2 regions of the Proteus vulgaris genome follow, and region 1 is predicted to be linked to the other one. Evidence: predicted binding sites of a transcription regulator. Region 1 holds the regulator's gene; the other holds the start of a gene.
The links. Region 1 encodes Fur, which represses iron uptake genes when iron is present. Its sites were predicted from a motif close to ATAATAATGAGAACNACTATCAA; they were not measured.
Positions count from the first base shown of each region.

Region 2: LW139_RS04900 (TonB-dependent siderophore receptor) is a predicted target of Fur. The motif match lies at 1,830-1,852, and genes of this name have one in related genera.

Region 1 is NZ_CP090064.1:1,151,601-1,155,823, reverse strand. It holds gene ybfF (esterase) at 1-326, shown strand, start outside; gene ybfE (LexA regulated protein) at 530-838, shown strand; gene fldA (flavodoxin FldA) at 1,110-1,637, shown strand; gene fur (ferric iron uptake transcriptional regulator) at 1,827-2,273, shown strand; gene LW139_RS05475 (DUF817 domain-containing protein) at 2,352-3,191, opposite strand; gene chiP (chitoporin ChiP) at 3,674-4,223, opposite strand, start outside.
Region 2 is NZ_CP090064.1:1,030,408-1,034,630, forward strand. It holds gene LW139_RS04900 (TonB-dependent siderophore receptor) at 1-1,756, opposite strand, end outside; gene pepD (beta-Ala-His dipeptidase) at 2,052-3,509, opposite strand; gene gpt (xanthine phosphoribosyltransferase) at 3,861-4,223, shown strand, end outside.

The DNA of each region.
Region 1 (4,223 bases):
TTATGAGTCCCTTTATTAAAGAAGAGGGAGTTATTCAGTTTTTACTTAAATCATTTAAAAGTGGTGAATGGCTATTTAATTTATCTGCAATCAAAAATGCTTATTCAGACATTATTGGTTGGAAAGAAGTTCCTGCTTGGAATTATCCGGTGCTATTTATTCGCGGTGGTTTATCACCTTATATATTAGATGAATACCGTAATGATATTGCACGCCAATTTCCGCAAGCTAGCGCTTTTGTCGTAGCAAATACTGGACACTGGGTACATTCAGAAAAGCCTAGCACTGTTATTAACGCTATTCGTCGTTTTTTATCCAAAGCTTAATTTATTGCCTAAAGTGACGCCATTAAGAAAGTAATAATTTAGCTGAATGTATAATTATTGTACTTAATCACGCAATCTGTCGATAAAAAGACCAAATGACAATAGGTTAAACTCAGGAAGCAGTGGCAGGACGCCACTATGTGGGGTATTATTGGGCGTTTCGCAATTTAGTCATTGGTATACGCCCTTTCACAGCAAAATTTATGGCAAAAGAACAAACTGATCGCACCACACTGGATTTGTTCGCAGATGAACGCAGACCTGGGCGACCTAAAACAAACCCGCTTTCTCGGGATGAACAGCTTAGAATTAATAAACGCAACCAATTAAGACGAGACAGAGTCAATGGTTTACGTCGAGTTGAGTTGAAATTAAATGAGGACGCTGTGAATGCACTTAATGAGTTGGCGACTGCAAGAAATGTTAGCCGTAGCGAGCTTATTGAAGAAATATTACTAGAACAATTGGCGCAAAATCACGCCTTGAAAATACATCAAAATGAGAATAGCTAGCAGCTAAACCACACAAATTCGACAGAATTACACTGCTATTTTCGTCAAAATACGTTTTTTAGTTTTCTATTATGAAAACAAGATGTTTATTTTTCACTAGTAATTGTTCAAACACAGACAAATATACTCTAACTATTTTGAAGTGTGGCTAGGTGGTAAGTAAAGGCGTTACTGGTACATACAAAGTATGTAATTAGTACGAATTAACGTAGCCAACAACGCAACAATTTGAAGTATAACGAATATAGAATAAAAGAGGTTATCTCACTTTATGGCAATCATAGGTATATTCTTCGGCAGTGATACCGGCAACACTGAAAATATTGCCAAAATGCTTCAAGAAAGACTGGGGGCTGATAATGCCGAAGTTCATGATATCGCAAAATCCAGTAAAGAAGATATCGAAGCATTTGATATTCTGTTACTAGGTATTCCTACTTGGTATTATGGTGAAGCACAATGCGATTGGGATGACTTTTTCCCAACACTAGAAGATATTAATTTTGACGGTAAGCTGGTTGCACTGTTCGGTTGTGGCGACCAAGAGGACTATGCAGAATACTTCTGTGATGCAATGGGCACAATCCGCGATATTATTGAACCTCGTGGTGCTGTCATTGTGGGTCACTGGCCAACAGAAGGTTACCATTTTGAAGCCTCTAAAGGGCTTGCAGATGATAATCACTTTATCGGCCTTGCGATTGACGAAGACCGTCAACCAGAATTAACCGAAGAGCGTGTTGATGCTTGGGTTGCTCAAATCAAAGAAGAAATGAGCCTAGATGAAATTCTGGGATAAATAAATACTCAATATTGAGAATGATAATTATTCAATGGTGTGCTAAGATAGTGTGATAGGTAGGGGTGTTTATTTTTAAATATCATGCCTATAATCAATAAGGTTATTTATTCACCCGAGTGTTAATGAATCAACCCTATTAGTGAGCACAAAAATTAAATTCACCATTAGCAACAGGATTAAATCCGCATGACCGACAATAATAAAGCGTTAAAAAATGCTGGGTTAAAAGTTACACTTCCTCGCTTAAAGATCTTGGAAGTGCTCCAGGATCCTGAGTGCCATCATGTCAGTGCTGAAGATCTCTATAAAAAACTCATCGATATCGGTGAAGAGATTGGTCTGGCAACCGTGTATCGCGTCTTAAACCAATTTGACGATGCTGGTATTGTTACCCGACATAATTTTGAAGGTGGTAAATCAGTATTTGAATTAACTCAACAACACCATCACGATCATTTAATTTGTCTTGATTGTGGTAAAGTTATCGAGTTTACAGATGATGCGATTGAAGTGCGCCAAAGAAACATCGCTGAACGTCATGGTATCAAGCTTTCCAATCATAGCCTTTATTTATATGGCCACTGTGCTGAAGGCAATTGTAAAGAAGATAGCCACGCACATGATGAGAAATAATTCATTCTGGATAATCTCTCAGTAAAAAAAAGGAACTGTCTACAGTTCCTTTTTATTGCCTAAAATCCGAGGATAACTCTACTTAGCCACACTGATACTGTGTTTAATATGTTTTAAATGAACCACGATAGTAAATGTAACAATGACTAACAGTGACCAAGAGCCCCATTTTCCTGCATGTACAGCAGACCAAGCACCAATTTGGTTAGGATATTGCCATACGCCAAAAAATGTACCGAAATTCTCAGCAAGCCAAATAAAGAAACCTATCAGAACAAAAGCCAATAATAGTGGCATTTTTCGCTCTGTATCATAAGGCGTAAAATAAACCACACTACGGGCATAAAGACCTAAAATAAAGGCAGTTAAATACCAGCGATAATCACCGATAAAGTGATGAGAAAAGAAATTAATATAGATAGCGAGCGCAACCAAAGTTGCCATCCAATAAGGTGGATAATGTTCAATTCGTACTTTTAAAAAACGCCATGCTTGAATTAAATAACTTCCTACCGCGGAATACATAAACCCTGTAAATAAAGGGACTTCCCACAATTTAGTGTAAGCAAAATCAGGGTATTTCCACGATCCAATTGCCGCTGATGTTTTAAATAATTCCATCACAAAACCAACAATGTGGAAAAAACAGATCGCTTTTAATTCATCCCATGTTTCGAGTTTTCCCCATACCATCCATAATTGGAAAGCAATAGCGAGAATAAGTAAAACGTCATAACGAGGTATCCCTAATATTCCTTTACTTGGTGTTACAAATAAAATAAAAAAGAAAAATCCCGCAAATAAACAAGAACGCGCTTCTTTCACACCAAAAAAAAGAAATTCAACAATAAATCGTTTTATACCTTTAAAAGGCTTCAATGGTGGTTCTAATAAAAAATCATCCAATCGCTTTAACATGCTTCTTCCTGAAAACGTGCATTATTAAATAGTATTCAATGCAGAATAATAAATTAAGGAGAGATAAAATGAATGAGAAGAAATTTGCCATAGAATGAAAAAACGCACAAGGATGAAAAGGACGAAAAAGAAAGGATTTAAAAATAAAGGTATTTACCCCCCACTACGATACCCACTCTGACTGCCTTTTAGGGTAAATACCTTACGCAAATTTTGCGAAATAACTGAAGCTCAAGAGATAAACATAACCCACTCACATTTATCTCAGACGACATAACATGACATGACGACTTTACTTCTACTTTTTACTACTGCTGACAACTTCACTTTATTAACGAGGCTAATTTTTGAGAATAATATTTATTCTTTTTAATTTATCCCTACTCTTTCTATTAGTTATTTTTACTTATCGTAATCGTATTTAGCTTTTTATTTTTATTCAGGATAAAGTGCAATTAATACACTTTATCCTCACTCTGATATTAGAAAATAGTAAATGGCATAATTACGTTAAATTTAACGTCTTTTTCATCTTGGAAGATATTACCAAAACCACCTTCATAACTTGGGATATCGGAATGGTTATCATAACGGGTATAATGAAGCTTAAAGAGTGTCCCTTTAGCGCGACCTTCTTGAACCGTATACATAATATCCGCATTCCACGCACTTTCTCTGATGCGCTGACCTTGATCATAAATGGCTTTACCACTTGGTTTAGCATCCCATGCATAAACATAAGAAGTACCTACCGCCCAGCCAGATAGATCCCAATTTTTCAGGTCGTACATTACACCCGCATAAAGTGCTTTTTCACCGTTGGCGTTAAAGTCAGAACGACCATCCCACCACACATCAAGACGACCATTTGATGTCGCCCAACCCGGAGTCATACGTTGTAAGAAATAACCTTGATTACCTTCAGCTTTAACCCATGTTCCTTCTACTTTGAAGTCAAATACATTGTAGGTATAACCAAAAGTCAGTGCTTGTAACCATGCCAGCCCATCATAAACATCATTAACGCCACCA
Region 2 (4,223 bases), 120 kb from region 1:
AGGAAATATTTTCAGTTAATTGGCTATTAATTTGTGCTTCAATACCACGGCTTCTAATCTCACCAACAGGCTCAAAATAGGCTTTCTCGGCATTATAGTTAGTAACATTACGTTGTTGTAACTGATAAATAGAGAGCGTTGCTAATGTTTGCTGATTTGGTGTGAGGTATTTAATACCCGCTTCTAATTGACGTCCTTCGCTTGGCTCAAATGGCGCACTACCTGGTGCTCTACGGGTTTGTAAATTAGGCTCAAAAGAGGTGCTGTAACTTATATAAGGTGAAATACCATTATCAAAAGCATATAAAAGACCAGCACGACCCGTTAGTTTATTATCATCTTGCTGATCATATGTGGTTGCTAAGAAATCATGAGTTCGTACTTGCGCCCAGTCTTGGCGTAAACCTGCAAGTAATATCCAATTTTTCCATTGGATCTGATCTTGTAGATACAACCCGATTTGATCGCGTTTTTGCAACTGGTCTGTTGCAGGTTTTTGTAAGCTCATATTAATCGGATGATTATAATTAGGATCACGCCAATCCAGATCGTACTCTGAGCCCGTAGCCCGACGTAAATTGTCTTGATCTTTGCTCCACTGATAATCAATACCTGCAATCACTGTATGATTAAGTTTTGCAGTAGTAAAATCAGCTTGTAAACGTGTATCTATTCCTAAAGTATCTGTTTCACGTTGTTCTTGCTGGGCTCTACGTTCAAGCACATAAGGATTGTCTTTTCTTAATGAGCCGAAAACAAGGTATTTATATTTTTGATTAATATGACTATAACGAGCATTTTGTACTATTTTGAGTGAGTCACTAAATTCATGTTCAAATTCATAGCCTACGCCATATTGTTGACGCCACGATTGGTGATAATCAGGGTTGTTTACGTCAAAATCAAAAGGAATAGTGCCTTCAGGTGTTTTTTTCACCGTACCATAAGCGGGTAAAAAGTTACGATAACCAGCCTCAGGCTCTTGCTGAATAAAGCTTAATAACGTTAAACGTGTTTGTTCATTAGGTAAAAAAGTAATAGCGGGAGCGAGGGCAAAACGCTCTTCTTTATAGTTTTTTATTTGAGTATGTTGTGTTTTGGCAATACCATTTAGGCGATAAAGAATACGATTGTCATCACTTAATACACCTGAAAAGTCGAATGCAGTTTCTGCCAATTTATCATTACCAGCTCGCACTTGAATGTGGCGAATAGGCGTTGCAGTGGGTCTTTTACTTGTCATTGCAACAAGGCCACCTGGATTTACTTGGCCATAAAGCACAGATGCTGGTCCTCTAACAACTTCAACGCGCTCTAATAACCATGGGTCAAGTGCCCCTGTTGATGATGAAGCTCCCATACCATAGCTTAAACCATCTAAAAAACGAGGTGCATAACTGTATCCACGAATAAAAACCTCGTCATTACGATTAGAACTTCCTCGATATTCGGTGAAAACGCCGGGTGTATAACGTAGCGCTTGAGAAACGGAACTGACATCTTGAGCATCCATCTGATCACGAGTAATTACCGTAATAGATTGTGGTGTTTTTTCAATTTCAGTTGGTGTTTTATTTGTTGATAGTGTTTTTGTGGCAATAAAGCCTGAAACAGGAGATTGTGGATCTTGTGATGGAGCCGCGGTGACAATTATCTTTTCAGATGTATTTTGATTAACTGCCGCATGAATTTGAATAGAGAGTAAACTTAAAGGTAAGGCGAGAATGACGCTAGCAACGCAATTTTTGTTAGACACAATAGGACCCTTTGAATTTTTATTTTTTAACTTTAAATGCGGAAAGCATGAAAATATCACCCAATAAATATTAATGCTAATGATAATAATTAGCATTCTATAAATTATTTTTATTAAGATTATTTGTTTATTCCAAAATGGAATAAGGTGGGTTGGTATTTGTTCTGTAAGGAATAAATTATGATACTTAAGAGAAATAGAGCGTATATAGAGGGATAAATTATTTCTTTATGGTAGCGTTAGTAACAAAAAACCCGCCAATTAAGCGGGTTTCATTATGATGTTTAAAGCAAGATTATTTAGCAGGGATAGCTTTTAAAATTGCTGTTAATAACTGCCAGTATTGACCAACACTTTTAATATGAACACGTTCATCTGGTGAGTGAGCACCACGGATTGTTGGTCCAATAGAAACCATATCCATATCTGGATAAGGTTTTTTGAACAGACCACATTCAAGACCTGCGTGGATTACCATGATGTTTGGCACTTTATCAAACAGTTGTTGATAGGTATCACGAACTAAATGCATAACAGGTGAGTCAGCATCAGGTTTCCAACCAGGGTAACCGCCTTTTGTTTCGATATCAGCTTTAGCTAGTTTTGCTAATGCAGTCAGCATACTGACAACATAAGTTTTTCCGCTATCAATCAGAGAGCGGATTAGGCAAAGTATTTCCACTTTATCGTCAACAATGCTAACAACACCAACGTTTAATGATGTTTCAACAACACCTTCAACATCATCACTCATACGAATAACGCCATTTGGCATTGCATTAAGTAGGTTTATTAAGCGTTCTTGGCAGTCTGCCTCAAATACTTTCTTATCTGTTGTTGTATCAAGTAACTCAATTTTCAGATTTTTTTCAGCAATGGCTAATTCGCTTTTTAATAATGCTTCAAATTTCGCTTTTACTGTTTCTAGTTGGCTTACTTTATCTGCTGGAATTGCAAATACGATATTTGCTTCACGAGGAATTGCATTACGCAGTGTACCACCATGGAAATCAATTAATTTCAGTGATAATTCTTTTGCATGACCAGCTAAGAAACGTGCTAATAATTTATTTGCATTACCTAAACCTAAATGGATATCACCACCTGAGTGACCACCATTTAATCCTTTTAGTACTAGTTGCTTAACAACATGACCTGTAGGAATTGCTTCATAGGATAGGCTTACTGTGGTTTTAACATCAATACCACCCGCACAACCCATGTAGATTTCACCTTCTTCTTCAGAGTCTGTGTTGATAAGAATATCAGCTTGTAACCAACCTGGTTGTAAACCAAAAGCACCGTCCATGCCTGTTTCTTCAGTCATGGTTAATAGAACTTCTAATGGGCCATGTTTTACGGTGTCATCAGCTAAAACCGCTAATGCAGACGCCATACCAACACCGTTATCAGCACCTAATGTTGTGCCTTTTGCTTTGATCCATTCTCCGTCAACATAAGGTTGGATAGGATCTTTAGTGAAATCGTGAACCGTGTCGTTATTTTTTTGTGGCACCATATCTAAGTGTGCTTGTAAAACAACTGTTTTACGATCTTCCATGCCTTTAGTTGCTGGCTTGCGAATTAAAATATTGCCGACAGCATCGCGTTGCGCGAAAAGACCTTTTTCACTTGCCCATGAAAGAATGTGGGAAGCTAAGGCTTCTTCATGATGTGATGGATGTGGAATCGAACAAATTTTTGCGAAAATATCCCATAGTGGTTGTGGGGATAGAGTAGATAGTTCAGACACGATGGATCTCCTCTAACAGCATCTGTGTTATTAATAGCCTACCGCTTTTTTAAGGGTTAGCTTTATTATTCTGAGCGTTATACGCCAATATAATTGAGAATATCACTTTCTTCTGATGAATGCGTCATTCTATTCACATCTCTATCTAAGAAAGTAGATCTCTATTTGTATTCATTTTTTATATGGTTCATTTTTTAATCATAAAAAGAAAATACAGAAAAAAATGAGGATAATCTCATCTCTTTGCATGTTTTCTCTGGTTTTTAGGTGCTCAAATCACTATAATCTCGCGCAACCTTTTTTTCCGCAAAAAAGCTTCTCTCGCATTCAAGTAGCTAGGATCACAATATTATGAGCGAAAAATATGTTGTAACGTGGGATATGTTGCAAATACATGCCCGTCAATTGGCGCAACGTTTACTACCAGTCGAACAATGGACAGGCATTATTGCTGTCAGCCGTGGGGGATTAGTTCCCGCTGCATTACTTGCTCGTGAATTAGGTATCCGTCATGTGGATACAGTCTGCATTTCTAGCTATGACCATGATCATCAGCGTGACCTCAAAATCTTAAAAAAAGCAGAAGGTGATGGTGAAGGCTTTATCGTTGTTGACGATTTAGTTGATACTGGTGGTACTGCTAAAGTTATCCGTGACATGTATCCAAAAGCTCACTTTGTGACTATTTTCGCAAAACCAGAAGGGCGCCCATTA